Regions from separate parts of the Bacillus salitolerans genome, predicted to be linked through region 2. Evidence: riboswitches for the same ligand, from Rfam matches in the RefSeq annotation. Region 2 holds a riboswitch; each other region holds the start of a gene.

Evidence for each region. A riboswitch is a leader RNA that binds a small molecule or an ion and turns the genes downstream of it on or off. The one in region 2 is predicted to bind cyclic di-GMP.
Region 1: linked by a shared signal. The riboswitch ahead of ACFSCX_RS16690 (nitrilase-related carbon-nitrogen hydrolase) and the one ahead of ACFSCX_RS20610 (Spo0E family sporulation regulatory protein-aspartic acid phosphatase) in region 2 are both predicted to bind cyclic di-GMP.
Region 3: linked by a shared signal. The riboswitch ahead of ACFSCX_RS00525 (S-layer homology domain-containing protein) and the one ahead of ACFSCX_RS20610 (Spo0E family sporulation regulatory protein-aspartic acid phosphatase) in region 2 are both predicted to bind cyclic di-GMP.

Annotation. Positions count from the first base shown of each region.
Region 1 covers NZ_JBHUEM010000039.1:23,403-33,972, forward strand. The annotation lists gene ACFSCX_RS16675 (EamA family transporter) at 111-320, opposite strand; gene ACFSCX_RS16680 (methyl-accepting chemotaxis protein) at 841-1,809, opposite strand; partial or broken gene ACFSCX_RS16685 (HAMP domain-containing protein) at 1,783-2,895, opposite strand; gene ACFSCX_RS16690 (nitrilase-related carbon-nitrogen hydrolase) at 2,960-4,801, opposite strand; cyclic di-GMP riboswitch class I at 5,087-5,176, opposite strand; gene ACFSCX_RS16695 (HIT family protein) at 5,710-6,126, shown strand; gene ACFSCX_RS16700 (hypothetical protein) at 6,285-6,470, shown strand; gene ACFSCX_RS16705 (hypothetical protein) at 6,626-7,204, shown strand; gene ACFSCX_RS16710 (hypothetical protein) at 7,300-7,755, shown strand; gene ACFSCX_RS16715 (hypothetical protein) at 7,843-8,133, shown strand; gene ACFSCX_RS16720 (mucin-associated surface protein) at 8,368-8,958, opposite strand; gene ACFSCX_RS16725 (hypothetical protein) at 8,972-9,763, opposite strand; gene ACFSCX_RS16730 (RNA polymerase sigma factor) at 9,766-10,290, opposite strand.
Region 2 covers NZ_JBHUEM010000052.1:14,862-25,431, reverse strand. The annotation lists gene speD (adenosylmethionine decarboxylase) at 3-809, opposite strand; partial or broken gene ACFSCX_RS20635 (CAP domain-containing protein) at 1,895-2,275, shown strand; gene ACFSCX_RS20630 (diguanylate cyclase) at 2,354-3,436, opposite strand; gene ACFSCX_RS20625 (LysE family transporter) at 3,634-4,266, shown strand; gene ACFSCX_RS20620 (ABC transporter substrate-binding protein) at 4,422-5,453, opposite strand; gene ACFSCX_RS20615 (ABC transporter substrate-binding protein) at 5,538-6,032, opposite strand; cyclic di-GMP riboswitch class I at 6,468-6,552, shown strand; gene ACFSCX_RS20610 (Spo0E family sporulation regulatory protein-aspartic acid phosphatase) at 6,524-6,766, shown strand; gene ACFSCX_RS20605 (hypothetical protein) at 6,786-6,935, shown strand; gene ACFSCX_RS20600 (antibiotic biosynthesis monooxygenase) at 7,208-7,543, opposite strand; gene ACFSCX_RS20595 (siderophore ABC transporter substrate-binding protein) at 7,616-8,626, opposite strand; gene ACFSCX_RS20590 (iron ABC transporter ATP-binding protein) at 8,714-9,472, opposite strand; gene ACFSCX_RS20585 (iron chelate uptake ABC transporter family permease subunit) at 9,466-10,416, opposite strand; gene ACFSCX_RS20580 (ABC transporter permease) at 10,406-10,570, opposite strand, start outside.
Region 3 covers NZ_JBHUEM010000001.1:101,496-112,065, reverse strand. The annotation lists gene ACFSCX_RS00530 (DUF1646 family protein) at 1-171, opposite strand, end outside; gene ACFSCX_RS00525 (S-layer homology domain-containing protein) at 404-1,585, opposite strand; cyclic di-GMP riboswitch class I at 1,698-1,781, opposite strand; gene ACFSCX_RS00520 (helix-turn-helix domain-containing protein) at 2,213-2,665, shown strand; gene ACFSCX_RS00515 (chromate transporter) at 2,784-3,983, opposite strand; gene ACFSCX_RS00510 (PadR family transcriptional regulator) at 4,025-4,330, opposite strand; gene ACFSCX_RS00505 (C45 family autoproteolytic acyltransferase/hydolase) at 4,913-5,941, opposite strand; gene ACFSCX_RS00500 (MerR family transcriptional regulator) at 5,942-6,718, opposite strand; gene ACFSCX_RS00495 (SRPBCC family protein) at 7,018-7,464, opposite strand; gene ACFSCX_RS00490 (AraC family transcriptional regulator) at 7,479-8,357, opposite strand; gene ACFSCX_RS00485 (putative bifunctional diguanylate cyclase/phosphodiesterase) at 8,807-10,570, opposite strand, start outside.

The DNA.
Region 1 (10,570 bases), on a different contig from region 2:
TTCTATTTCTACTTACTATTTACTGCTTTAACGACATATAGCAGGTACCAGTCGATAGACAAATAAGACAGCAAACGTATATGGTGATATTTGAAAAAATTTCCATGCTACTACTCATTCATAATACCATTTTGCCTTTTTCTTCCCGTAGCTCGTTTTTTCTCGGGTCGAAACAATTCTCCAAATGCTACATCTCCTAAAATCAACATAGCCCCGGCTATTTGCACAAGACTTAACTTTTCTCCTAAAATGACAGCTGAAAATATCAATGCCGACAGCGGCTCCAAATATCCGAGGATTGATACTGTCTGAACGGGCAAACCACCTATGGAGGAAATCTCCAGCATAGCAACCATTGGCTCCCTAACATTCCCTTTTATTCATGACAGGTTATTTGACCAAGGAAAAAGTGATTTTTCTTTTTCCCTCGAGTAGGATGAAATGGCAAAGATCGTCGCCATTTCATCTTGGCGGGTGATGGAGCTGGATTTAGCCGTAACATTGTATAAACTAAACACCAGAAACTTATGCTTTCTGTACAAAAAAGTGTATTAATCCTGTTTGGATTAATACACCTACTTCTACTAACTTATCAAGCGATTATATTTCTTTTCAATACTAATTTTTGATCTATCAAATAAAGATGCTATTTCTCGGTATGTCATTCCATTACCAAGAAATTCAATACGTGCAATTTCCTCTCTCTTGCCCATTTTTTATATTTACTTACTGTCCTAATTTTTTCCCTTTCAGCAACTACCCACTGTGGCTCCGGAAGAATAGTCTGACTTTTTATTATAGTCATACTTTGATTTTAGTTACCGTCATAAAAGTATTTGATCATAGTTTGAATTGAAGAATAACTTCCTCTAACTCCATCGCCATTTTAGCTAACTCTTTCGCTGCAAAGGAGACATCCTCCATAGAAGCACTCATTTGTTGAGAAGCCGCTGCAACATTCTGTGAATGTTCATTTACATCTAAAGATGTGTTTGATACATGTTTAATGTGATTGACTACTTCGATAATACGGTTTTTCATTTGATCCATAGCGATACCAACATCTGAAATATTTGAAGATACCGTAATCACTGCACCCTTAATCTCGTCAAACGCTCTTCCACTTTCATTTATAAGCAGTAGTCCATCTTTTGCTGAATTTGCTCCCTTATCAACGAGGCTCATTGATTCGTTTATTCCATCCTTAATGTCTACGACTATATCATTTATTTGTAATGCGGATTGGCTCGATTGCTCAGCAAGTTTTCGCACTTCATCTGCAACAACCGCAAAGCCCTTACCATGTTCTCCTGCTCTTGCAGCTTCGATTGCAGCATTTAAAGCTAATAAATTCGTTTGTTCTGAAATTGATTGGATTATTAAACTAATTTGGCTGATCTTGTTGGACTTTTCGCTCAGCTCACTAATTTTTTTAGCAGATGAGGAAACGTTCTTATCAATTTCGTTCATTTGCCTTACAGTTTGGTGAACCACATTACTACCTTGTTTAGCTGTTTCTGCTGAACTATTAATCGAATCTCTTACACTCTCCATGCTTAGTGAAACATGATCTACATGTTTAGATACCTCATTAATAATTTCAACTGCATCTTCCATAGCCATCTTCTGATCATCTGTTCCCGCTGCAACACTTTGGATTGATTGTGAGATTTGAATTGACGCTTCCTGGTTTTGAATTGACCCTGCAGCAAGTTCTTCAGAAGTAGCGGATAATTGCTGAGACCCATCGGATATTTTTGTAATGACATCTTTTAAACTATTAGCCATAATATTATAATTTTTGCCCATTTCTCCGATTTCATCAGTAGAATTAATGGTAACTCGCTGTGTAAGGTCACCTTTTGACATAGCTAATGAAAGATTACTAATCTTTTGAATACTACTAGTAATTCGCAAGCTCATGAAAATAGAAACTAGTACAGCTATAATAGCCGCGATTGCACCAATAAACAATAATGCCCCACGAATATCATTTGCCGTTTCAGACAGTTCACTTTGTTCAATAACAGCAATGTACTTCCATCCTTCATTAGCTGAAGTAACTGTATTTAGTACAAAATCTTCCCCATTAATTGTTGCTTCAAATGTCCCATCTTTGCTTAAATCCTTTAATTGAGGGACATTCAGCTCAGAAATAGGCTTGAAATTCAACTCTGGATTTTTCGGATTTGCTAGAATCGTTCCATCACTTTGGGTTAGGATGACATAGCCATTCTCGCCTATTTTAATATCCTTTATAATATTAGTTAAACCTTCTAAACTAACATCCAGTCCTAAAACACCATTTTGTTTACCATCTTGTTCAATTGTTACTACGTTACTAACTATTATTCCATCTTGACCTGTTGCAGCATAGGCGCTTGTTAGTTTAACTTTACCTGGTTCCTCAAGAGCTGTTTTATACCACGGGCGTTCTCTTGGGTCAAATCCAGGTGTTGTAGGGCCTTCAGGATATTGGACGTAACCTCCATCAGGTGTTCCCATATATACATAAGCAGCATTTGGATGTGTTTCTCCAAATTGTGAAAATACTTCAAAGATTGCTTTCTCTACTTCTCCATTTTGCGAAGGTGTCATATCAATGGAATCACCCGCAGCAGTTTGAGCAACATAAGAGGTAATGCTTTTGTCCGCTTTCATTACTTCTGGATTTGTTGCTAATAATAAGGCATTTTCTCTTATTGATTCAAAATACATAGAAATGGCGTTATCAACCTGTGTAATTTCTCGTTCACTAAAATTAATGTAATCCTGTTCTGTGGTTTTACTCACTTTATTATTAACGAAAAATCCAATAAATAGCATCGGTATTAACGAGAGTAATAGCGAATAGACTAATAATTTAGCTTTAAAGGTGAACTTTAATTTTTTCATATCCTCTAATCCTTTCCTTTAATTAGAAAAGGGCATATGAAAATGCCCCTTCCGCTGATTACTGTTATTTTTGAACCAATGCTTTAAAATATGCTGTTTGTCTTGAGAGAATTAACATCTCCTGGTTAAACCAAGCATTTGCTTGCACTGTATCAAATTCAACGACTAACGCCTGCTCCTTATCATCAGCAACTACTGGCTGGTCAAGGGCGTATAAAGGATCTAGTGTATATAAACTACTCCCACCAAGGAAGTTCTTTTCTGTTCCAACATAATTCGATACAACCGTGTAAGCTTGTGCTCCAATAGCGACTGCATCCCATGTAACCATTGAACCCTCTGGATACGGATTAGCAGAAATAACCTTATTTATTTCCATTTCTCCACCGTATTGTCCATGCCAAGCAGACGGAATTGCAATCATGTCTGCACGCTTAACCGCTAAAACTCCAGATGCTTCTGGAAACTCTGCGTCTTCACCTATTAATAAACCAATTTTCCCTAATTCTTTTGTTTTAAAAACAGGCAATGATTCACCAGCATTAGCCCAAACCTTATCACTCTTACTTAAATGTGTTTTTTGATATTTTCCTGCTACGGAACCATCTTGAGAAATAAGTAAGGCTGAATTGTATAGATCCATGCCGTCCTGTTCAATAAAACCAAATACAATAGCAACTTCATATTTTTTAGCAATCTCTGTGAAGAACTTAGCAGATTCGCCATCTGAAGCTTCTGCCAATGCATTTACGTCATGTTTCTTCAGTCCATCAACTGGTCCCGTTAAGGATAGCTCAGGAAGAACAACTAAGTTTAAATCAGCATTTTTATTCTTTGCTTCTTCAATCAAACGTACAATCTTCTCTTTGTTTTGCTCTTTCTCTCCTAAAACAGGTTCATATTGAAGAGCACCCGCAACAATATGATGTGATGTTGTATTCTTTGTATAATCCCATGGTGCAACGGTATGCATTAACTCTTTATATAATTCAGGCCTTCTTCCCTCTAAAGCTTCTTTATTCTCATTTTCGTATAATTTAGGATCTACTGTTGCAAACGTTATAGTTGGCTCATCGATATCTTCACTTGGTGTCATAACAACAGGTGCTTCTGCAAGCTTCGTTCCTTTTGGTGACCAAATAGCACTACCACCAATCATATGAAAGCCATTTTCAGTATTTGAACGGTTAGCACTAACAACATACATTCCGTTTTGTTGTGCTCGCGCTGGTAAAGCTGAAATGGCTTGTGCTGAAGAATTTGTTGGAAAGGCTAAGATATCAGCACCTTGGATACCTGCTAATCTGGCAGTCTCCCAATAAGCTGAATCCATGCAAATATTTATGGCTATCTTACCAAGCTTCGTATTGAATACTGGTACACCTAGGTCTCCCCAAGCTCCCCAATGCATTTCTGTTTCCCACATTTGCGTTTTTCGGTACTTTCCAATATAGCCTTCCGGCCCAACAAGTGCTGCAGAATTATAATAAAGATTTGTTTCCTTGTCTACTTCAGCCATACCGAAGACAATATATGAATCGTATTGTTTAGCTAGTTTTTCAAAGGCATCCGTTGTTTTTCCTGGGATTGAATCAACGAATGGCTCAATTGCCTCTCGATCAGCATAATAATAACCTGTTGTTGCCATCTCTGGAGCTACAACGAGCCTCGCTCCGTTTTTAAAAGCATCCTCAGTTATCTTTAAAAGCTCTTCAACGTTTTTATCTCTTTCATTGAGAATAGGATTAAATTGAACTGAAGCTACTTTAAACGGATCCAAAATTTGTTCTACTTTCTTCTCTTCTTTTGCTTGTACTTGAGTTATCTCCTGATCCCAGTAGTAGCCAGTGGTAGATACTACCGTAAGTAGAATAAGAAGCACGGTTAATAATTTTTTTGTTTTCATATTGCTCTCCTTTAGTAACTAAGCTTTGATAATTGATACGTATTGTTCTCAAAGTTTTATATGTAGTGAGATTGTATTCAATGAAGTCAGCTTTTTTAAGTTTGTATTTTCATAACTTTCTAAAGTAAAATCTTTAATTCCACAATATTACTCATGGATCATAACTCATCTTCTTTAAACACTCTTAGGCTATTAGTAACATCTTCCTCCTTTTATAAAGACAAACAAAGAAAAACGGATATATCCATAAATAGATATGGAATAGCCGTTTTTTTGTTTGGGCTATTCGGCAACCTGGCAATCATAGTTCCTTATGAGAACGTTAGACCCAAAGCTTTGCGTCCTTACCTTTCGATAAGTTTGCCTTTATCGTCATTTTAAAATAAATATTTTCATGTATTAATTCGTACCTTTAAGATAATACAAAAGTCGGATAAATCTTTCAAGTACTTTTTTACTGGTAAACACTCTTTCTTATTATTCTATGTAAAATAAAAATAGAAGCACTTGTTGAGGTTAAGTAATTCGGTTGTGGAGTAGAAAATATAAAATCACAAGTCTTTTAACAAGGGAATTCGCATAATAATTCCCTTGTTTCTTTTTATTGATATGACAAGGATTACTTTGGTTTAACATTGAAAATAGCAACGGTTTTAGCATTGCTTCTGACTAGTGGACAACAGTTATTGTTCACAAGTCAAATGTGTGCTAAAAATAAGGTCAAAACCTATGATAATTGGATAACTAATTAAAGGTATATCGGAGGTAAATAAGGTTTTTCATGGTAAAATATAGATATAGAGATTGTGAAAGAATGTTCTTAAACTAACGAAGCAGGATAGTTCAACAAGAGGATTAGTAGCTATGATAAAATCAGAATAGTTTAAAAATAGTAAGGGGGAAAAATTATGGCTTACGAAGAAAATTGTCCTTTTTGTAATCCTCATAAAGATAAAGACCAAAATATATTATCTGAAAATGAAACTTGTTATTTGTTACAGCATAATAAACAACAAGATGTATTAGAAGGTTGTGCAGTAATAGTTCCTAAAAAACATCACGCTAATGCCTTTGAGTTAACTAAAGATGAGTGGAACGATACATATGAACTTTTACAAAATGCTAAAGAGTATTTAGATAAAGAGTTTTCTCCTGATGGTTATACACTGGGGTGGAACGTTGGTGAAGTATCTAATCAGTTTATTTTCCACAGTCATTTTCACGTTATCCCAAGATATAACGATGAGCCGTTAGCTGGTAAAGGAGTTCGTTATTGGTTAAAACAACCTGTAAATAAGAGAGAAAAACTAAAAATACAAAAATAGTCTTATTGCGTTAACGGGTGCAATTTTTAATAAGCAAAATGAGAGATCGGCAGATGCGGGTCTCATTTTTTATTGGAAGAAGGATATGGATCTGTTCTTATTGAAGTATAGGTCAGTAGAGTTTAAGAAGAAGAAATGTTGTAGAGGGAGGCGTTATTTTGGGAATTAAGCGTAATTTAATCTATCTTGTTACCTTGGTATTTCTAACAATTGCAATATACTTTATTGTTGATTCTATCTCATTTAAAGGGGTATTGGACCAATTTGAACCAGTATGTATACTACTTTCTCTTATAGCATCTCATTTAATTACTACAAAGATTCTTGAACAAGTAAATCATTAGTTTGATTTGAATTAACCGTTGAGAGAATGCAATAACAGTGGTGCTGTTCCATGAAGGATGTACCACTTTTTGTTGAAGTAAAGAGGCAGTTATGTTTAATAAGGGTATTGGATTTTTATGGTAAATACTATACTTTTAAAGAGGGGGTGTCATCTTTGAATAAAAATAATTGGATAAAAGTGCTTCTTGCCCTTTCACTTCTTTCTAACACTATATTTATTTATGTAGTTTTCAATACGAAAACCAATAAGGTCAATCAAGAGGAATTACTTAAAAGTGCAATTATAATAAATGAGTTTAGTGAAAGAGCAAAAGAGTGGCGTAACTTTAATGATTTTATTAAAGAACTTTCAAAACAAGAAGAGGATAGCTTTCCTGTATTAGAAAAACAATCTGATATGTATTGGGAGCTTGCAAAACCAATGCAGTCAGTTATTTTAAAGTCAACTCTTTATGTTTTGAAAACCGAACATTCTTCTTTTATATTTTCATTTGAAAAAAAATATGAAGATGTAATAAATACTTTTAAAGAAAAATTACCATTGATGAATAAGGAACAATTGATATCCTTAGAAGAGAAAATGGATGATGCTTATAAAAATTTTGTTGGAAAAGGTGAATGGGGAATTAGTCAACCACAAACCAAGATAAATATAGATTTTAAAAAAGAAAATTTAGACTTAGTAATTGACCAACTGACTAAAATTCACAAGGAATTGCAATCAATCAAGTAAATTTCTTATTAAAGTAATGGGTGCGAGAATTTAAGAAGATAAAGATAAGATCATTTGCTGATTTTATCTTTATTCAAGAAAGGAGAAGTTAAGCTATGCACCACCTAAAAATGGTAACATTTAAATTGTTACTTCCTATCCTTCTCTTTTTATTAATTATAATCACTTTTTTCGTCCTCTCACTATTCATTAATGGTGACCCAAATGAATTTAAAGAGGATGAAAGATATCTTGGGAATAAAGAAGCTACGCAAAATCTTCAATTTATTATTACCGTAAAAGATAAAAATGGGCATGACATAGAAATTTTAAATCAAGATAAAAAATATGGTAGATATATATATAATGAAATAGGAAAATTTACTCGAATCGCAAAGAAAAATATACAGTGGAATTCAATGATAAGAGTAGAGCAGAAATCCTTTAACAAGAGAGTTAACTTTCATTTATACGTAAGTACAGATCAAAATTATGTAATCTTAGAATCAAATGGTGATGTTTACAAGGTTACAGAAGAATTTAAGAGCATACTATTTCAAATTAAATATTGAATTCTTAACTATACTGACGTTCATATCCTTATTGAATTAACTGGTGTTTATGTTAAATAGGGTAATACAGATGTGGAGGCTAATATGGTGATACCGGATGAATTAGACGGTGCAAAGGTAATTAAGTATACTTCAAATACCTTATCAAATAAATTTGGAACGGTTAGGATTATAAACGAGCAGAAAGAAACAATTGATGAAATACCTATTACCGCAAAAGCTATTTGCAAATACGAAGGAAGTAATGAGTATTACCTCTTCTCATGTGATTTGAAATGGGAAGTTATTGGTGACTTTGATTGCGACTCTTTAAAAGAAGCAATGGAGATAGCTAAAAATAGTAATAACATCAAATTTGAGGATTGGATAACTAAATAGTCTTATTGCGTTAACGGGTGCTTTAGTTGAAGAACAGGTCAATAAATTATATAAAAACGCAGAGGGCTGTTAAAACCTCTGCGTTTTCTTGTGCGATTTCGTTGTCTAAATTTATGCGATTTATCCTGTTATTTCGCTTGTTATTTTAGTTTTTCTACCTCTGAACCGAACTACTTATGTTGAGGTGCCTCTATTTTTATTTTAGCATGTATATAAACTAGTCAAGCCTTGCTATTAGTCACCATGAGCCGGTGATTCAATTTCACCCTCTGGCTTCACCCATAAATTCATGACTTCTCCATCTTTAAGATAGTAAATGTTGTAAGAGTCTACTGTTTGATTATCACTAAACAGAACAATTAACTGTGCTTTCATTTGTCCCTCTTGAATCCCAGCATCATCGATCGAGATGACTTCCTCACTATATTGATAGCCCTCATTCGTAAAGTCATATCTGTATTGTGTAAACTGTTTATTGCTACTTGCTTGTGGCTCACCAAACATGCTCTTTATTTCCTCTTCAGTCTTTCCAATTATATTTTTCTTTTTAATGTCTTCCACTATATTTTCGTCCGTATTGTTTGCTTCCTTATTATCTTCCTTGGTTGCTTCATCAATTTCTTCAGTTGGATTAGTAGCCTCGTTTTCCTCATCTTGTTTTGCATTTTCGGTATTTTGTTCCGATTTTTCTGTTGCCTCTTGTGGTTCCCCAGTCTGGCTATTTTCCTCTTGCACCACTTCGTCGTTTGTTCCTACTGTATTACAAGCTGCTATACTACTGATTAAGAACATTTCGATTAACATCGTTTTCAAATATTTTTTCATAGTAAGATCCTCCTTATGATTCTACATCTTCTACGATATGAAGCTCTTTTACTATTTGATCAAAACGGACTCCATGACCTTCCTCTGCCTCTAAGAAAAATTTCTGTTTCACAATGAAGCTTCCGTTCTGCCCGTTATCAAATACATAGTAACGAATCATCGGATCATCCCATTCTGTACCACCTGATCCGCCGATACCATATACCATCCATCCATTAACTGGTTCTTCCACTTCTTTAGCATCTGGAATTTCGATCATGCCTTCTTCCTTTAATCGATTTTGTAATACTTGAATTACCTTATCTGGTGATTGCTTGACTTGACTAATTTCCATATAGACTTCAGGGTAGCGCTCATCTAATTCTTCTTTTAGCACGATTCGGTCATTTCCTTCAACTTGAATCAATTTGTAACGCTCTTCATCAAAGTAAATGACATAGTTGGATGTACCCTCATGAACCGTTACATTTGAGTCTTCTTTCATTCCTTCTAGCTCTATTTCAATTGTCTTTTCAGGGACAAACCATTCCTTCATTTGACTTACGAGAGCCATCCCCGTTTCTGTTGTCGTTGCTAACAGGACCATTATAATGGCCGCAGCAATGGAGGAAATAAAACTGATTCGCCCCCATTGTTTCTTTGGTTTTGGCTCTGTATATCTTCTAGGTGCATGCTCCTTAACAGGAGCTTCTTCTTGAATACGCTTTTCAATTTGGTTCCAAATATCGTCCTTCAAACTTCCTGAATGCTCTGTACCCTTGAGCAAGCTTTTCTTTAACTGCTGATCAATAGGTTCTTTCGCCATCATTATCCCTCCCTCACTTTTAATAAGAGCTCTTTTAATTTCTGCCTTCCTTTAAATAACCTTGATTTCACCGTATTCAGATTTAATTCTAGAATTTGTGCTATTTCTCGTTCTTTAAAATCACTCAAATATTTCAACACTAATGGGACTCGGTGTATATCTTCAAGCTCCCCAATGGCTTCGTAAAGCTCTTCATACTCTTCAAATTCATAATGGTCAACTTCTGGCGGAAGATTGAGTTCCTCATTAATGTCTATCGGAATCGTTTGGCTATTTTTCTTTAAGAATCGGTTACATTCATTTAGTAAAATTCTGTACAACCATGGCTGAAACGATTGATGATTATCAAAGGAATGAATATTTCGATACACACGTATGAAGGTTTCTTGAACCACATCTTTAGCATTTGCTTGATTTCTAGTAACGGCTGTCGCAATTCGGATCGCATAATCTGCATATTGTTCATATAGTTGTTTAAAGGCTTTTTGGTCGCCGCCTTTTATTCTTTGAATCAGTTCATGTTCCACTGTTCATCCCCCTTCCTTTGTAACCTCTTCACTATCATTACCTCGCTACTTCATAAAAAGTTTTCACGAAGCATCATTTTTTTAAGAAACTTTGCTTATTTATGATGTTACTAATCTAAATATTGTACAGTGTTCATGTTTTTCATTAGAAACCAAAGGTACTTCCTTAATACATTTTACAGTTCTGTTTAATATTGGATTGTCATGTTATAATGAAATTTATCCCGCTCTAACTGGGGCTAAGACCCCCACTTCAAAACTTTAGAAGATTCAAATAAGT
Region 2 (10,570 bases):
TTTTAGGTTAAATTTTTTCCGTAAAAAAGCTCATCCATTTCCATTGTTAACGCTTCGGTAATAAATTGTTGCTCTTTTTCTGACAATTGTTCTTTTGTATATCCAAAGAGGTAGTTATCTAAATCAAATTGCTTTAGTTTACATTTTGTATGAAAGATGTTTTCTTGATAGACATTCACATCAATCATATCATATAGCTCTTGAACCTCATCTGGAATATAGTTTTGAATGGAATTGATTTCATGATCAATAAAAAGCTTATGCCCCGTCACGTCTCTCGTGAAGCCTCTCACACGATAATCGATCGTCATAACATCTGTTTCAAAGGAATGAATTAAGTAATTCAATGCTTTTAATGGTGAAATTTCTCCACATGTAGAAACATCAATATCAGCACGGAATGTACTTATTCCAAGCTCTGGATGATATTCAGGGTACGTATGACACGTAATATGACTTTTATCTAGATTCCCGACTACAGCTGCCCCGATAGGACCTGGTGATTCCTCAAAGGCTTCCTTTGGTGCCTCATCTACTGGTCCTTCTGATACAAGTATCGTTACACTAGCTCCTTGAGGAACATAATCTTGTTTCGCTACATTTAAGATATGAGCACCGATAATATCGGTTACATTGGATAAAATTTTTGTTAACCGGTCTGCATTATATTGCTCGTCAATGTATTCGATATAGGCTTCACGATCTTCTTTAGTTTTTGTAAAACAGATGTCATACATATTAAAACTTAATGATTTAGTGAGGTTATTAAAACCATGTAATTCGGTAACCTGTTTTGGAGTTAGCTTCATAGTACAATCTCCTTTTTTAATTACGTTTTCATTATTTTTAGGTTTGTATGAATGGACTTATAATATTCGTCTACTAATCCCTTAGGAAACATTTACTACTACATTTTAGTGTGAAGTTCCCTTGCTTATTATGTGAATGCCAATAATCTCGATAATTACCAACTATATATTGTTCAAGCAAATACCATAATAAGATTGCAAAACGATTTTGCACATATGGGGAGGTTATGACGATGATAAGAAAGGCATTAACTATAGTTGTAGCAACAATATTAATTGTTGCCCTTGCAGCATGTAATATGAATGGAACAGAAAATGCACAAGGAAACAGAGGCGATACAGATAATCGTGGTACAGCTAATCGGGATACTACTCTAAATGTTCGTCATACAGGCGAAGATTACGTAAGAAACATCAATGATCGTACAGATACAAATCCAAGATACAATCAAGATACACATACCCAGCAAAACAGAATGAATGGAACAAATCAATATGATGAAACGCAGTACGGTCAAACAACAGATGGACAAGGTTTTAGGGGGCGAGGCTTGGATAATGCACGCCAAGGACTCGTTGACAGAAATATGGCAACTGATATTTCTGCAGACAGTACAAATCTATCGAGTAAGAAATATCCACATACAAGAGCCATATTAGTTCAAGAGGCAAAGTTTAAACAAATTAACATTGACCCAGCAAAAGCAAAAGAGTATGTAAATAAATTTGCACAAGGTAACATCCGTATTCAGACCGGTCAAGGAACTACAGCAACTGAACAAGGAAAGCAATCTCCAACTCAAACCAATAAGCAAACTGGTGCAAATCAAGGTGCCTCAGCGAAGGGACAAGGTCAAGCGGCTCAGCCTAAACAGCCCGTTGCTCAAGGTGGTAAAACTGCACAAGGTAACCAACAAACAAATCAAGGTAACAAAAATCAACAAGCGAATCAAGGCTCGACTCAACATCAGCAACAAAAAGCTAATAAAGGGTCTACTGCTCAGCAAGGTACCACACAAAATCAGCAACCGAAACAAGATAACACTGAACAAGCCGGGACAAAGGCACCTGCAGGAAACACAGCAGGCTTAAGTGAATTTGAATCACAAGTTATCGAGCTTACGAATGCTGAAAGAAGAAAAAATGGTTTACCTGATTTAAAAGCAGATACATCATTAAGTAAAGTAGCTCGCGAAAAATCAAACGATATGCAAAAAAATAACTATTTTTCTCATACAAGTCCAACATATGGCTCTCCTTTTGACATGATGAGAGACTTCGGTATCACCTATAATACAGCAGGTGAAAACATTGCCCAAGGACAACGTTCACCTCAGGAAGTTGTCCAAGCATGGATGAATAGTGAAGGTCATCGTAAAAATATCTTAAGTAACAAATTCACGCATATTGGGGTAGGTCATGAAACAGGTGGAAACCACTGGACACAAATGTTTATTGGAAAATAGTTTTACAAACCAAAAAGGCCTTTTAAGAAAAGGCCTTTTGGTTAACAAGTAGGGTACACCTACTAAGAATACTTAATTTTAATTACTAAATATGCAAACAATATTACGTCCACTTTGTTTTGCCTTGTAGAGTGCATCATCAGCATCCTGGAAGAGCATATCTGGTTCTATAATTCCTTCTCGGTAGGCAGCGACACCAACAGATACAGTCATATGCAAAACCAAATTGTTTGGTAGTACAAAGGGATGATTTTCGATTGTTTTTCGGATTCGTTCTGCGATATCTGTTGAGCTTTCGATCGGACAATTCGGTAATAAAACCGAGAATTCTTCTCCACCGTTTCTTGATACAATATCACCCTCCCGTGTTAAATCCGTTAGGAGTTTGGCTAATTGTTTCAGAATTTCATCCCCTGCTGGGTGACCATACGTATCATTGATCTGCTTAAAATGGTCGACATCTACTAAACAAATCGAACAATCTCCATTCGTTTCAATTGTTTTTGATAACATTGTATTGTAAAAATAGTCAAAGGATCGAACATTATACAATCCCGTTAAAGAGTCTCTTTGGGAGCTCTCTTTATATTTAAGATAGAGTTCACTGTTCCTTCGAATATACGACACAAAGTAAAAGGTTAATCCACCACCAACGATGGTACTAAATACATGATACAAGGCAACATCCAGTACTTTCATAAAATCCTCACTTACAATAAAAAATGCTATGGAGAATATTGATTGACTAAATAGAAGAAGAAGTCCCCATTTTTTCCAAGGCTCAATTTTTATTTTGTAAGTAATAAGACTTGAACCAATAGCAATGGTCAGCATCATAAATAGAGCAACAACTGATGAGAAATTATAAGCGATAATAAATCGACCAATTGAAATGATGACAGCTGAAATAATCGTTGGAATGAATCCACCGTAAAAAGCGACTAAAATAACAGGAATATGACGCAAGTCCAAAATGGTAATATTATTCACTTGGATACTATAATGCATTAAGACTATGCCTAAAATACCTGCTAAGATTCCATCAAGAATCTTTATTTTAATGGGGGATTGAAGAGTAAGTCTATTGTCGCGGAATAGTTGATGCCATATAAATGTAAAAGACATGAGGATGGAACTATTAACAATTAAGTCACTAATCATATTCGTACCTTCCTTAATAACAATTTACTAAGAAATTAACATTTTCTTTACAATTATATCATCGGATGGAAGTTTTAACATGTAAAGTCGATAAATGATAAAATTTACAAAGTGAAAGCGAAAAAATGAGGACGAGCGTACTTTCCATAACAATTTGTACATACAATGTACAAGTTGTAGTTTTGGAGGGATTCGTCTTGAGCATTTCAGTACTTGCTAGCTATATTGTATTAGGATTAACATTAGCTGCACCAATTGGTCCAGTAAACTCAGCTAGGATCGATAAAGGAATCAAAAATGGCTTTTGGCACGCTTGGATTGTAGGAGCAGGCTCAATGATTGCAGATGCTATCTTTATGCTATTCGTGTATTTGGGCATGGTTCAATTTCTTCACATACCGATCGTTCAAATCTTTCTTTGGCTGTTTGGAGGCTTTGTTCTAATCTATTCTGGAGTTGAAAGTATTTGTGGAGTCAATAAAGTGCTCTTAGATTACCGAAGAGAAAAAGAGCCTCTTTATAGATGTTTTCTTACCGGATTTATTATGTCAATCACGAGTCCTTTATCCATCCTTTTCTGGCTTGGAATATACGGGTCTGTATTAGCAAAGACCGCAACTTCATATGGGACAGGCCAGCTACTCCTTTACAGTAGTATGATTTTTCTTGGGCTAACGTTATGGGATTTATTTGTTGCAGCTCTTACAACTGGATTTAGAAGATATTTAAATTCAACAAGCCTCAAAATCATCTCCATTCTTTCAGGTGCTTCATTAATTGCCTTCGGAGTATATTTTGGGATACAAGGAGTTTTAGCACTACTTTACTAATATAGTTCCCCCCTTCAAAAAGGGGGGCTTTTAACATTTTGATAAAAAAAATGGCCATGAAGTAAGCATCCGTTTAAGCAGCTAAGCCTATATTACGTTCATTTCAAGATTAGAATATGGACCGATTGTAGGTGTACAACCGGTCTTTCTATTTATTACTTCATTTTAGACCAATGCTTACTCGTCACTTCCGTTTCTGCAAGTTCAAATGTTGTGCGATACGGCTTGAAATTCACATGCTTGTTGACTGCATACAAATCATGAGGTGCACATAAGAATAGAGCTAACGCTTGATGATAAACGTATCGATCAATCTCCTTTGCTTTCTCAAGTAACTCTTTCTGATGTGTCTCTGCTGCCATACGATTAAATAATACCTCAAACTGAGGGATAATCGGGCCACTGCGAAGAGCTCCATCTTCTCCCAAAAATTCACGATGAAAATAGGCAGGTGTACCTTCGTAAAATAGCGTATCAGGGCTTCCTATAAAAATATCCCAATTTGGAATTAACCGTTTTTCAGCTAGTACTTTTCTCCATTTCAATTCATCCTTTGGAAAAATGTTATGAACAGCCACCTCAATATGAAGAGCGGCTCTAAAATGATTGGCAAGTGTCTCAGCTACCTTTATATAGTTACTTGGAGCAGCTATTCGTAGCTCTCTACCAGATGACCACTCCCCTTTCTTCAATAAGTCCTTAGCTTTATTTGGGTCATGCTCAATTGGCTTTAACTCCTCAGGAAAATCAAAAGCCCAAGGTGGTGTTAACGCTGGAACCTTTGTAGCATATCCGGAGAAAGCTCGCTGAATCAGGTCATCTCGATCTACTGCATAATTAAAAGCCAATCGAAGATACTCATTACTAAAATCTATATCACGCTGAAAGCGATTAAATGATCCAGCTACAACACGGTTTCCCCCTATCGCTTCTAGCTTTGCAAACATAGAATGCCGAAGCTCTTGCGCCTTTTCCGGTGGAACTTGTGTGACAATATCCACTATTCCTTCTGTATTCATACATAATTGAAGAGCTTGCTCCTGCGTAAGATCATTACGGAATATAACCGTTTTTAACCTAGGGCCTCTTTTCTTATTCCAATACTTTGGATTAGCCTTCAGCACTATATAGCGGGAACGATCCTCATGAACTGTAAACCATTTTGCGGCGTAGGGATTTTTACTAATTACGGATTGAACATTATATATAGAAGAATAACCTTTTGATAATATAAACGGTCCAGTGCCCCACGGGCCTGGTTCATCCAGTACTCACCAGTGACCTTCTGCTGTTCCGAATTTCTTATAACCAAATCCAAGAACATTCCAAAATAACAGACTTGCAATATGGTAAACCCTTAGTTTCCCTGTGGCTAATCCGTCCGGTTTTGGAAAATGAAATCGGACCGTATTCTCATCGATTGCCTCAATTGTGGTTCCGTCAAGTAGATTTACCCATGTCCCAGGAGGATGTGGGGCAATCCATTTTCTTTCTTCATGAAAGGCTTGCTGAACATGGTAAGAAGTAAAGGGTTCATGATTATGAAATATCACTTCATTTCGTAGAGAAAGCTCTAATGTCCTATCATTAACCCAGTGAAGTTCTCTTGCCAGTGATGGAACGATCCTTCCTTGATGATCAGCTCGAACAGCCTCTTCCATTGTATTAAATAATACATACAACCAATTTAATGGTGATGGATCGACTATATAAATGGTACCAGTTTGGGTGCTTTTCACATAGTCTTGATGATTTGCATCAATCATATACCCACATCCCTTTACTGCTTTTTATATCATTTATACTCTTTACAACATTACGGCATTCGTTTTTTATAACTTTTCCCCACGAACAAAAGGAGCAATCGCCCCGTTTAGCCTAAGGCAGAGCAAATGTTCCTAAATGAGTAAATGGGTGCTTTTCCCTTTTACTCATTTAGGGTTATTTGAGGGAGAAGTACACCAGCGAAGAAAAATCTATAAGAACCGATGTTTGTTTCATGATTAGCCTTCTTCTCGATGATTTTTATAAATATTGAAAAAGGATATAAAATGAAAATTAAAGACCTAAATCTATCGGCTTAGGCTAAAAAAATGTCGAATATTGCCTATTTCATATTGTGAATATTCTGAAAAAATAGTATATTATAATTACATCTTCTTCTTTATCATTGTTATGGGTCTAATTCCAAATTGCACTTAGTACGAAAATGGCAAACCCAATCGAAAGATGGTGACGCAAAACTAAAGGGGCTAAGTTGAAAAAATATGCCAGCCAGTTACCGAATATTACTCCTAAAATAGAGGGGGAATGTAGTTTGGATTATTGCAAAGAGCGTTCTTTAGAGGTAGTTAATAGAGATATATTTATTTTGAGAAATTTAATGTATAAAGCTAGCGAACGAGTTGGTAGGATGGATGACCCACTAGTAGTTGAAATTAGTCAATTTTTGGATCAAAAGTTAAACCAACAAGGAGAATTAATAAAATCCCATAGTTGATAAATTGGAGGAATGTAGGATGTCTAAAAAGAAATTAATAAATAAGGTTGTCAAAAAGAACATCAAATTGCATATGGAAGTGCAAGAACAAGAACACCAGCATGAACTAGAAGAGCAATTAAAATGGCAAAAGTCTATAATAAAAGAGGAATACATCGTTTCAAAATAAGTGTATCTTAATGGAATGACTAGAAGTATGATCAAAGAAGAAGATAATAACAGTTCATCCTAACGGGAACTGTTATTTTTTTGATGATTCGTTTTAAGGGTACTTGTTGTTTTTTCATGTTTATCCTCCCCTTGAAAAAATCAAACAAAGTCTATTATTGAATAGATTGGACAAAACTATATATTAGACTGACTTAAAAAACATCATGAAACTTGACTAGTAACGTAAAGCATCCTTTCTCAAATCGAGAAAGGATGTTCTAGTATTGTAAATTAGTTTATTCTTTCAATAGTATTACTTGTTTTTACAGTCACTAAATCATAAAGTCCACCTTCTGAACTTACGATATAATCCGGTGCTGGCTGACCAACTCGAGCTTTATGACCAGCTATATGGGCATCACTCTTCTCCCACATTTTCCAATGGTCTTCTGATTCCCATCGAATCATCACGATTACTTCTTCTTCCCCGCGTCGAACCTTTTTGACCATAACGGATAAGTCAATAAACCCTTCTTGTTTCTCAATAATTCCTTCACCGCTGAATCGTTCTACTACCTTTTCTGAATTACCTTCTGTTACAACTGTTTTTCTCATTTGTATAAACATAAGCTCATCCCCGCTTTATTTTTTCTAGAACAAAGGGGATTCCTAACACTTACAAGAATCCCCAACTTACCATTATTTTAATGCAGCTTTAATTTCTTCAACCATCTGTGCTGTTGAAATAAGTCCTCCACCAGATAGATACCATACGGCTGGATCTAAATACACAATTTTATTAGCCTTCGCTGCTTTTGTTTTATTCACAAGCTCATTGTTAAATACGTCAGATGCATTTCCTTCTCCAGATACAACGGAATCGCGATCGATGACAAATAAGTAATCAGGATTTTTCTCTGCAATATACTCAAATGTTACACTCATACCATGAGTGGAAGCTTCAATATTCTCATCTGCAGCTTTCACACCAAAAACATCATGAATAATTCCGAATCGAGATCCAGAACCATAAGCACTTAGCTTTCCACCTGTAGTTAACACAAATAATCCTTTTTTCTCATCAGAGTTTGTGATGTCTTGAAGACTTGCGATTGTTTCATTGATTGTTACAAGCTCTGCTTCAGCTGCTTCGTCTTTACCAAATAGTTGGGCTAATAGTTTCACGTTATTTGTAAAAGATTCCATATAGTTCGAGTTATCAATACTGATGAATACGGTTGGAGCAATTTTATTTAGCTCTTCATAAGCTGCTGACTGTCTACCTGAAATTATAATCAAGTCTGGCTTCATTCCATAAATTGTCTCGAAATCAGGTTCTTTTAAGCTACCAACATTCACATATTTGTCATCTTCATATTTAGATAGATAGCTAGGTAAAGTACTTGCTTTTGCTACTCCAGCCACTTCTACACCTAGTTTATCCAACGTATCTAGTGCCCCAAAGTCAAATACAACGACAGTTTGAGGATTATGCTTTACCACAACTTCTCCTAGTTCATGCGTAATGGCATGTTCAGTTGGCTCTGTAGCAACTTCTTCTTTTTCTTCTTGTTTCCCTTCTGTTGAATTAGCATTTTGACTTTCTGTCTTCGTCTCAGCTTCCCCTGTCGTTTCGGTTGATGTACCGCACGCTGCTAAAACGAGGGCTAGCATTGCAATCATAAAAATTGAAAGAATATTTTTTTTCATGTTAATCTCTCCTTTAATTTTTTTATATATAAAAATGATTATTACACACATGTTTATCCCGCAAAAAACGGGCCTTACTATCGTTTCTTATGAAAAATACACACAAATCTTTTTTCCATCAATTTCTTGGATTTGAAATTCCATGCCATACACTTCTCTCAAAACTTCATTTGTAATTATTTCTTCTGTTTTCCCTTCTCTGATCACCTTTCCATCCTTCAAAGCAACGATAAAATCGGAATAGCAGGAAGCAAAATTTATATCATGAATGACGAGGATAATCGTTTTGCCTAACTCATCTACCATTTTTCGAAGCGCCTTCATAATCTGAACAGAATGCTTCATATCTAAATTATTGAGTGGCTCATCCAAAAGGATATACTCTGTATCTTGAGCTAATACCATGGCAATGTATGCTCGTTGAAGCTGACCACCGCTTAATTGATCAATAAACTTATCTTGTAATGCCTCAAGCTCCATATATGAAATTGCATCATTTACATATTTCCAGTCCTCTTCCCTAAGCTTTCCTTGAGAGTAAGGAAACCGACCAAAACTTACTAATTCCTTTATCGTAATTCGGATATTTACATTGTTCGATTGTTTTAGGATTGAAATAGATTTAGCTAGTTCATTACTTTTATAAGAAGTAATCTCCTTACCCTCTAGGAGAACGTGACCTGCGTCCCTCGGAATTAGCCTTGAAATCATCGAAAGAAGCGTACTCTTTCCAGCCCCATTGGCTCCGATAAATGAAGTGATTTTCCCTTTTTGAATACTGTGGGAAACATTCTCAACTACTGGTTTCGTTCCATACTTTTTCGATACATTTTTCACTTCTACCATGTTTTATTCTCCTTTAACAGTAGGTAAATAAAGTACACGCCACCTACAAAGTTAATGATGACACTAATTGTTGTGGAAAAGGTAAACACTCGCTCGACTAAAAATTGTCCACCTACAAGCGCTACGATACTAATCAAAATCGAACCTGAGATTAAGAAAGAATGCCTGTATGTTCGTAAAAATTCATGTGCCACATTTGCGACGAGTAATCCTAAAAACGTAATCGGTCCCACTAACGCAGTTGAAATAGATACAAGAACTGCAATAACGATTAACAATCGCTTCACAACATGATCATAATTAACACCTAAATTAACGGCTTCATCTCTTCCAAGTGAAATGACATCTAAAAATTTTACAAACCTAGAGAAATAAACTGTAATCGCCACTAATAACACAACAGAGATTAAGAGGAGGTCTGTATTCACATTATTGAAGCTAGCAAACATCGAATCTTGCACGACTAGAAATTCATTCGGATCAATGAGTAGCTGCATAAAGGACGAGATGCTTTCAAAAAACGTACCCATAATAATCCCGATTAACAACAGGAAGTAAATGTTTTTACCTTCTTTTTTGAAGATATATTTAAATAACAGCAAGGCGAAGATAATCATGAGACCTACGGATAATAGAAAATGGTACTCCCTGCTCATCATGGCTAGTGTAGTCCCGCCAAATAAGAATACAATCACGGTTTGAATCAATAAATACAGGGAATCAAGTCCGATTAAACTTGGCGTTAAGATTCTATTATTTGTAATCGTTTGAAACACGATGGTTGAAAAGGCAATACAGCTTCCTGTAATGATGATGGCAAATATTTTAATAGCTCTTTTAGGAAGTACATATTCCCAGTGCTCTCCAATATCCCAAAATAAGAACAAGGCTATTAAGCAAATAGATAAGATTGTGAGACTAATAAGTTTCGTTTTATAAGCCATGTGCTCTTCTCCTCAGTAGTAAATACAGGAAGATACCGCTTCCAATGACACCCACCGTTAACCCAATCGATACTTCATAAGGGAAAATAATGATGCGACCAAAAATATCACAAACTAATACGAACACAGCTCCAAGAACAGCCGTATGCTGCAA
Region 3 (10,570 bases), on a different contig from region 2:
AATCGGATCCTTTGCTGATTCAAGAAATAAGGCTGCACTCATCACTTCAGTAATCCATGCAGCTGCTAAGCCGCTGCAAAAAATGAACAGCTCTAAATTTCTCTCTACAACTCTATTGGTTAATGGTAACAATAACACAAGAATAAGAACCACCAGTAATCCGATATCCATTCCTTCATCCTCACCCCTTATGTGAACCAATTTATGGCATGATAGATTGTATGCTCATGGATGGACAATCTTTCCCTATGAATTAGAAATTAAAAGATAATGATTCCTTATCGATATCCCAAACTCTATTCTTTATAAGATCACTGGGCACTTTATCCCCCTAATAAAAGACAAAAAGCTTACTGAAATTATTATCAGTAAGCTAAAACTATTTCTAGTATTTATTTAAATGCTATTCTGTATATTTGGCAAAATTAATAATATATTCAAATGTATTCATTCGACGGTTTAGTTCATCATCAATACGAATGTCCATTCTTGCTTCCATATCAAAATCTAGGTTAGTAGATTTGAATGCGACCAAATAATTATTTACAACAACCTCTTGAGCTAATTCCCCTTCACCAATAGGTGCATTAAAAGTGGCTGCCTTAACCATTTCCTCAGGCTCACGCTGCAGATGATCTTGTACGATAAAAACAGAGTCCTCTTTTTGATCTCCTACTTCATGATAGGTCTGAACAAAGAAATAAATATATTCAGTTGGATATAATTCTTTTACATCTTTTCTAATCTTTTCAAGCGTAACGTCTTCACCATTTTTTAAGTATTCCAGTGTTATCATAGATGCATATGATTTTGGAGTTATTAATGATACCGTAGGAATAAATGCTTCATAGGTTTGACGGTCAAGAATTAGCTGATCATTTAAAATAAGATCATTCACAGACTCTTGGCTTTTTCCAAGTTCAATTGCTTCTAGTATATCTTGATCAGTTAATGTATAGATTAACTCTTTATTTAAGGCTTCACCTTTTCTAAAACTTGGTTCTAAAACTCTTGCCATAAATACTGAGAATTGTGCTCGAGTAACTGATCCAAGTGGCTTAAACGTATTATCTGCGTATGGTACTGTAATTCGATTGGATAAAATTGCAGAAATATTTTCCTTGTATTTATTATTATATGGAACATCTGCAAACTCTAAATCACTCATAAAATTTGGTAGATAATAAGCTTTTGTTAATGAATATGACATTAATTCTCTTGTTAAGGGTTGATCTGGTTCAAACTTTTCAAACATTGGGAAAATGCCCTCTTCTGCAATTGCAGAGATCTCTTGTACAGCCCAATGGTTACTTGATACATCATAAAATGGGTTTCTTCTATTATCTAATGGTAAATCAAGAGCGCGAGCGAGCATTACAACTGCTTGTGCTCTTGAAACAGGATTATTCGGTTTGAATGTACCATCTTGATAACCACTTATTACTCCTTTAGAAGTTAAGTATTTAATTTCCTCATATGCCCAAAAATCGTTAGGTACATCAGTAAATTCTTTTGTTGCTGCATTAGTTGAATTAACAGGAATAAATAAAATTAGTGCTAATAAAGTAATAACTATTTTTTTCATCTTTCTCTCCTTCAAGTAATTTATGAGAGTAAAAAGACAAATAACTCAACGCTCAACGGGTAATGGTCTTCAAATAATGAATGAAACTATAAACTAGTAATATGTATCCCAATTCGGTAGTCCAGCCATCATAGCAATACGCTTTAGACCTGTGACTTTGCGCCTCCGGTTTTCACCGAATTTGCCATTTCGTTAAGATGATGAGACTAATATCTGACTTAATACCTATTTAATATTTAGACACAACTCTACATAATCTGGCAATATCTTCTACTAATTTAGTTGCATCCTTACGCAAAAATAATACATATTACCCATTTCACCCATTCTGTTTATAGTTCTTAAATCACAAATATATGGTAATATCCATACTAAAGACCATTTTTTTACACATCTTAAAACAAATACAAGAGCCTTGTATTAATTAAGAACAAAGGATACTCAAGTGGTTTTTAGTGAAGGAAAATGAAAATAATCCCACTCTATGATGACCAGTTAAAACCGCGGTATAATCATGCTTATGACTGGCAACTAGTAGTTGCAACTTAAAGCAACTACATTTTTCTTTACTTTTATCACTGACCATACCAATAATCGATTATAGATTGCAAAAAGGAGATAGGAAGAATGATTTTTGGTGATAAATTAAAAAGCGAACGAAAGAATAAGGGGTGGTCTCAAGAAGAATTGGCCGAAAAGCTCTATGTAAGTCGACAGTCCGTTTCCAAATGGGAAAATAGTCAAAATTACCCTAGTATTGAAATACTGATCAAAATAAGTGATCTTTTAGGTGTAACGATAGACGAATTATTAAGGAGTGATGAAGAGTTGAAAGAGAAAGTGATTAAGGATAGCAAACAATTAGCACATCCGAATCTAAAAATTATATTTGATGTATTATTTTTGATTGGTGTCGCTCTTTTAATCCTAAAATTAGGCATTCTTCTGTTAAATAAAATCACACCGCTTGATATAAACCTCGTTGGCGGTTCATTTTTTTGGAACTTTGGATCCTTATTTTTTATGGTTGGTGGGGGAATAGGTTCTGGTATCGTGAAGGAAAAATATAAAGAAGATTGATCATTTCATTTTTTTCTAAACAACATTTTCACAGTTTCTTTCTATTGCAGGCTAGTAAAATCACCCCAAGAGAAGATTGATTATATCTTACTGTTTGGGGTGTTTCCTTTCCTCTAAATTAGCCAATCGATAAAAGAGCTCCTCCAACCGCTCCAGTTATAACAATAATCCAAGGCGGAAGCTTCCAATATACCAACATACTAAATAAGATAGCGGCAAATGCAAAATCAATTGGTGTTAGAATGGAACTAGTCCATATTGGTTGGTAAAATGCAGATATTAATATTCCTACCACTGCTGCATTAACACCCATAAGCGCACCTTTTACCTTTGGACTTTGCCTTAGACTATCCCAAAATGGGAGCGTTCCTAGAATTAATAAAAATGCCGGTAAAAAGATAGCAACTGTTGCTACGATACCTCCCACCCATCCATTCATAACAGCACCAAGATAAGCGGCAAATGTAAACAATGGACCCGGTACAGCTTGTGCAGCTCCATATCCAGCTAGAAATGCTTCTTCACTTAGCCATCCTGTCGGCACAAATTCACGTTCAAGTAATGGTAATACAACATGTCCTCCACCAAATACAAGTGATCCAGATCGATAAAAGCTATCAAACATCGCAATCCAATGATAGTTCGTCAGCTCCCTTACAAGAGGTAGAAGAATCAGTAATCCAAAAAACAAAACAAGACAAACTGTTGCAAATGTACGTGAGATGGGAAAATGAACTCTAGAATCTGTCTCTTCTTTCTGAAATTTATACAATATAAAGCCAATACATGCAGATAAAAGAATTATTCCGATCTGTGTAAAGGATGTTTGCCATAGCAGTGTCACAACAAGTGCCAATAAGGCAATAGCTTTTCTCTTTAAGTCTGGTGTAAGTTTTTGGGCCATTCCAACTATGGCATGAGCAACTACAGCAACCGCAACAATTTTTAACCCATGAATCCAACCAGCAGAACCAATATTAAATCCTTTGAGTATTAAAGCAAAGATAATTAGGGCAAAAACAGATGGTAATGTAAACCCTAGAAATGATACAATTCCACCTAATACACCTGCTCGCATGACGCCAATCCCGATTCCTACTTGGCTGCTTGCAGGACCCGGTAGAAATTGACATAGCGCCACTAAGTCGGCATAGCTCTTTTCATCCATCCACTTTCTTCTTCGAATATACTCATCATGGAAATAACCAAGATGGGCAACAGGACCTCCAAAAGATGTAAAACCAAGTCTTGTCGAAACCATTAAAACTTCGAGTAAAGTAGCTAATAAACCCTTTTCCCTCTTTAAGTTTTGATTCATTGATCTTCCTCCTCTCATTTTACAATCCGTAAAAATGATGATTAGTTGATTTCCTTGAAAAGCTCATAAGCTTTCTTTCTCGCCTCTACTAAAACTTCATTTCCCTTTTCTGTCGTTTGATAATATTTTCGAATTTTACCTTCCACATTTTTTTCTTCTTTATGTAGCAGACCATCCTTTTCCATTGAGTGAAGAATTGGATAGAGTGTCCCAGAACTAATACTGTATCCATGTTTTTTAAGCTCCTCTAACATCCATAAACCGAAGATGGGTTGTTCATGGGCATGGTGCAAAATATGGATTTGAATGAACCCTAGAAATAACTTTCGTACTGTTTTGTCCTCCAACATCGTCCCCCCCCTATTATCGGATTTCAATATCGAATCTCTACATTGAATGGTAGCATAAATCCATGTTTGTAACAAACCACTTGAGATTATTCTTGATTTTCACCTTTTAGTACAAAATAGGTCATTATAACAAAAGAAACCCCGTCTTTCTTACTAAAATAAACGGGGTTTCCACTTAAATCTAGCTATTATTTTATCTCTGATGCTCAAGAACAAAAGGCAAGCGCAGCGTTTTGCCTACGGCATAGCAAATGTTCCTAAATGAGAAAAAGGGTGCATTTCCCCTTTTACTTATTTAAGGTTATCCCGCTCCAACTGGCGGTAAAAAAACAAAAACTCCAGTTGGAGTCCGATTGGTTCAACTAACCATCAGAAAAAATCACTGATGAACGTTTCTGACCTCGAGTAGATGATATGGCAAAGATCGCCTCCATTTCATCTTGGCTGGGCGCTGAGCCGGATTACAAAGTACATCGTAATAAGATACAATCAAATTTCTTATTCACTCAAGGATAGGTAATTCTTACCTTACACATTTCGTTATTGACCAAAGCAATATATTGCTTCATTAATAGAACCCTACACTTTTTGACGGATCACCCCGCTTATTGTTTCAGGTAAAACGAAAGAATCATTCACGTAATCTATTAGAGAAAATCTCATTGGTTTGCAATTACCACCAATCCCTACTATTATCTCTAAATCCTTTGGGATATAGACAACGGTATGCAAGGTGCCAAAGTATTCTTGATAGTTTTTATAAAAGAGTGGAGATGTTTCGTTGTTAAATTGTTCATAGGCTGACAGAGGTGATACAAATTCCGATTGTAATTTTTCAATATAGTCTCTACGCTTTACGGACCCTTGTATATTAACTCTATTCTTCTCCATCAAAGCTTCAGATTCAAAATGGTTTGTGCAGGTTAATGGATGTAAAAAGTTGATGACTTGCTCTTCTGGGGAAGCTTCTACAATGACCTTCACACCATGTCGGTCCATAATAGAATAGTTGTAACAATAGCCGTGTGGAATTCTTTTAATAAGGTTGATGGCTTCTTCTGTCGTCTCACATTGTTCTAAAAGTTGTCTAACTATAGTCGTGGAGATAAACCCCTTTTTATGATGTGTTTTATTCACAAAGTGTAAGCCGACAATAAGACCCTTTTCGTTCATACCATCGAGTCTTCCAATAAGCTGCTGACTAAAGCCGACACTCGCAAATCCATTAACCGGTTTACAAAAGACTAATCTTGCATCATATAAATCAGGACTAAAGTCATAATTGCGCACGTAATAATGGTCAGTGCCAAGAGAAGTACACCCCATTGCTGGTAAATCTACATCATAGCCACTAAAGATTTGTAGTATTGTTCCTAATTCTTGATTTAATCCTTTAGACAACCCTTCAAGCTCAGATAACAGGTTCGGGGATAATTCAGTCAATAATTCTGTTACTTCTAGAGTGTCATACTCTGATTTTAGATTTTGGGAAATCTGATTTTCCAATATGAAGGAAGTGATAGCTTCTTTACTCTGTTCCATTCCAATTTGATTATAACTACCTCTTAAATCAATGACTTTTACAGACAACTCTCTTCCTTGTACCACTTACAGTTCCCTCCTTTTTTCCATTTGAATAACAGGCATTAGTAAATCCAGCTCACTAAAATTTTCGCCATGATACCATTCTAGAATCGAGCTAGCCGGAAGCCATTGATGATCAGCTGCATATTTCATTAATGTTTTGTAGCCGTTATGGATGTTAGAAATCGGTTCTTTATAGGACATACTGATACAGACACACGCATCCATAATTTCCACTTTATGAATATTAGTTTTTCCGTTTATCTCAATCTCAAATGGAATACCAAAACCTATATGGGCAGTTATTGGATTCACTCCTGATACATATTTCAAATAACAGTTTTTTATTGGGATATTCATATTTTCAAGCAGCTTCCCTTTTTGTTCAAACTGCTTCTGAAATTTTCCAACTTCCGACTCTGCCGAAAACCAGACAATCTTCTCCTTACTCTTCTCTGTTAAATAAATATTTTCAATTCTATTTTCCCTTTCTAAATAGTGTAAACTCACATCTAGAAGGTGTTTTTTCTTTTTTAATTTCTTAATCCAGCTTTCCATTAGCTGTCGTTTTATTGCTTCATCACTAGAAAGATAAGATTGTATATCATTAACTGGAATACCCGCTATACGCAGACTTGATATTAGCTTTGCTATTTCAATCTGATCGTCTGTATATACTCGATATCCACTACTGTTTCTTTCTTTTAATTCCAATAATTTTTTTGACTCATAGTACCTTAAAGCACTTTTAGAAATACCTGTCTTCTCTGAAAAAGCCTTTATCGTCATAAATGTAGTCACATAATCCCTCCCTTATATCGAATGATACACCTTCAAGTAACTTGAATGTCAATACGTTACTAAGGAGTTAAGAGGTAATATTCCTCTGTGGAGAGTGTCGTTTATTCTTCGTTGGGTTAAACTTAAATGATGAATTTCGAGTTTTTCATAAATCTGTCCAATTAGCACATCTCTCCAGTTTCTTTCAATAAATTACAACAATTTATGTTTGGCTGAAGTGACAAACATAAAAAACCTTGAAATATGAACAATATTTCTATTCATATCTCATGGTCTTATGATAAGATGTCACATTATTCTCATTTGCGTTCGTATCCTTCAATTACTTCCTTAATCCTTGTTAAATGGTCACCATCTTGTTTAAGTAGCATTTTCCTCATAGCAGGAACAAAGATTTTCATTATGATATTACTCTTAATGAAACACTTAAGGGAGAGTTCAGTCCCAGATCCAATCGCTTTTAAGCTGTAAAAATAAGTAATACTCATACCGACTGATTTAGACTGAAACGCTATTTCATCATTAAGTAAGTAGTGACTAACCTCAATAACGGCACTTATTTCTTTTTTACCAAACAATCTCGTTTCGTTTATTTTCGTTCCGATGGATATGTTGTCTTTACTCCCAAAAATCTCAACTTTAACAACATCTTTTCCATACTTAACAAGGTTATTTGGATTACTGATAAAACCAAATACTATATCCTTGTTCTCTCTAATTATTTCTTTTTTCTCAAATGCAAGCATGTTTTACCTCCATATTAGTTAATAAGTTCAATTGGTATACAAATATCCATATTTAATTGTTCAAAATTTATTTTTGGCGGAGATTCATGATATATTTCAAAGGCAGGTAAATGCCTAGGCTTGTAACGACTTCTCGGAAGCCACTCATCAAAAAAATAATCATAGGCTTCTTGGAGATTATCAATAGTGTCCTTATAGTGTAGGGCAGCAGTTAAACCACCGTTAAATATTCCTGCACCAATAAATCCATTAGATTCAATTGGCTCTTCTACGGTAATAGCAATGTCATATCGACACTTGTCTAATGGTGTCACTTCAGGATCATCAATTGACATGCCAATTAGTCTAGTATTTCTATTTATGATTTCTTTTCGCTTTGCCCAGTTTATTAATTCTACGTAACCCTTCATCCATTTCTCTTCATTATAAGAATCGTGAACACGATAATATGCAATTGGTTTGCTAGAGAGAGTTTGAATTTTTATTTCATACTTTCTAATTGGAGTTCTTGTAATAACAGGCACATGATTACCTGTTTTCATATCAATATCATATATATTATTTAAGTATTCTATTGGACTCATTCCATAATGTTTCTTGAAAGAACGATTGTACGCTGATGAAGATGAAAAACCCGATTCAAGTGCTACTTCTACCATTCTGTTAATAGGAGTTCTTCTTAGTAAAAACAGTGATTTTTCTAATCTTAATCGAATAATAAAATCATTTAAGTTCTCATTTTGAATAGACTTAAATATTCTATGAAAATGATATGGAGAGATACCTGCAATTTTAGATAACTGCTCTAGTGAATATTTTTCTGATAAATCCTTTTCAATATAATCAATTACTTTGTTTATAGACTCAACATAAAATTGATTTAAATTTCCCATCCTAGTCACTCTCACTTTTAATCTTAACTTTAGTTTATCAATTTTAATGTTTGTACGTATTTGCATATCTTGCTATTTTTAATTTTTAAGTGATTTATTTTACAGCGCTTGTCCTACATTTTCTTTTGATTTCTTTGTATTCCTATCACTGGATAAAATTGTACCGCAATCTACCGTTTTAATAGTACTTCCATAAATACAATATACACATCCTTACCCTATCATCTGAACAAATGGATGAAATCTGAATGTATGCCAAGTACCAAAATAACTTTTTTATAGCCTAAGGCAGAGCAATTGTTCCTAAATGAGAAAAAGGGTGCTTTTCCCTTTTTACTCATTTAGGTTATTTGACCTCGAGTGGCTGGGTACTGGAGCTAGCCCATTCTCTTGCTGAAAACTTTTATATTTTCTTTATAATAAAAAGCCCCTTATGAGGGGCTAAAAATTTAGGAGAAATTTGATAAAGGTGTTAAGTGATTTGCTAAAAGAATACTTTCAAACTCACTGGGTTCAACTGCTTTTGAAAAGAGGTATCCTTGACCGATAGTACAATTATTCTCTACTAATACTTTCATTTGGTGCTTGTGTTCTATCCCCTCAGCGACAATAGTTAGCCCCAAATTTAATCCTAAATCTATAATAGCCTTTACCATCGAACATTGATTGTTATAATCGTTTATTTCATCAATAAACGATTTATCTATTTTTAGTGTATCAATCGGCAATTTTTGAAGAACATGTAACGAAGAATATCCAGTTCCAAAGTCATCAATCGCTGTTTTTACACCCATGTCTCTCAATCCATTTAGTACCCCTTTCGTTTCCTTAATATTCTGCATGATACTTTCTGTTATCTCTAACTCTAAATATTTAGGTTCTAGCTTTGTTTCATGCAGAACCTCCCTTACGTTTTTTAAAAAGTCCCCTTGCTGGAATTGCCTAACGGATACATTCACCGATACAGATATAGAGGGAAGACCTTTTTCCTGCCACATTTTATTTTGTTTACAAGCCATCTGTAAAACCCATTCACCTATGGAGACTATAAGACCTGTTTCCTCAGCGACTGGTATAAATTCTAGAGGAGAAATAGGACCTAGTTCTGGGTGTTCCCATCTTAATAAGGCTTCAGCCCCAATAATTCTTTTTGTTCGAAGATCCACTTTCGGCTGGTAGAAGATAGAAAGCTGATTAGTAGCAATAGCATTTCTTAATTGATGCTCTATCTCCATTTTTCTCACCATGGCTTTATTTAATTCTATATTGAAAAATCTGAAACTATTCTTCCCACTTTCCTTTGCTAGATACATAGCTGCATCAGCGTTTTTAAGAAGGTCTTCAACGTTAAGACCGTTTTCAGGAAATATACTAATCCCGATACTAGGGGTTACAATAATTTCTTTGTCACCAACTATAAAAGGTGTTTGAAATTTTTCTAGTATCTTTTCTGCCACCACCGAACATTGCCATTCCGTTGCTTCAGGAACAATAATTACAAATTCATCCCCACCTAATCTAAATATTTGAGTATTTACTTCTAGGCAATTTCTTAAACGCTTTGAGGCTTCTATTAAGATACTATCTCCAATAAAGTGACCTAAAGTGTCATTGATAACTTTAAATCTATCAAGATCTATTAGCAATATTGCAAACCTGTTATGACTGTCCTTTGAATTTCTCATCTTTTGACTTAGTACTTCTTTAAAACTTGTTCTATTATTCAGCCCTGTCAGAGTGTCATGGTATGCTAAATACATATATTCGCCCATAAGTTTCTCATTTTTCCTCAAAATTTTTAGTTGGCGACCAATAATCATAAAGAATATAATAATTAAACCTATGCTTAGGGCATTTAACTCCCATTGATAACTATAAATGACTAGGAATAGGAGAATCATTACACTTGAATATGGGAATACCGTATCTCTTTTTTCAAAGGGATTTTTAATTTCTAACACTGTTTTTTTGCCATCTTCCTTTGCATAGAAGCCTGCAAATCCAATTAACAATATGGTTATCAGCCAAAATAAATCAATAATGTTCCCTACTTCATACCCACCCGTTATCGATAAATATGCATATCCCGAATCAGCCACTACTTGAAGAAAGAAACCTATAATAATGAAGAGCATATGATTTTTTTCAGGATTATGTTGAATCAGGTAGTATAACAGGGTAATCACAAACAAGATACTTAAACTAGCAATCGG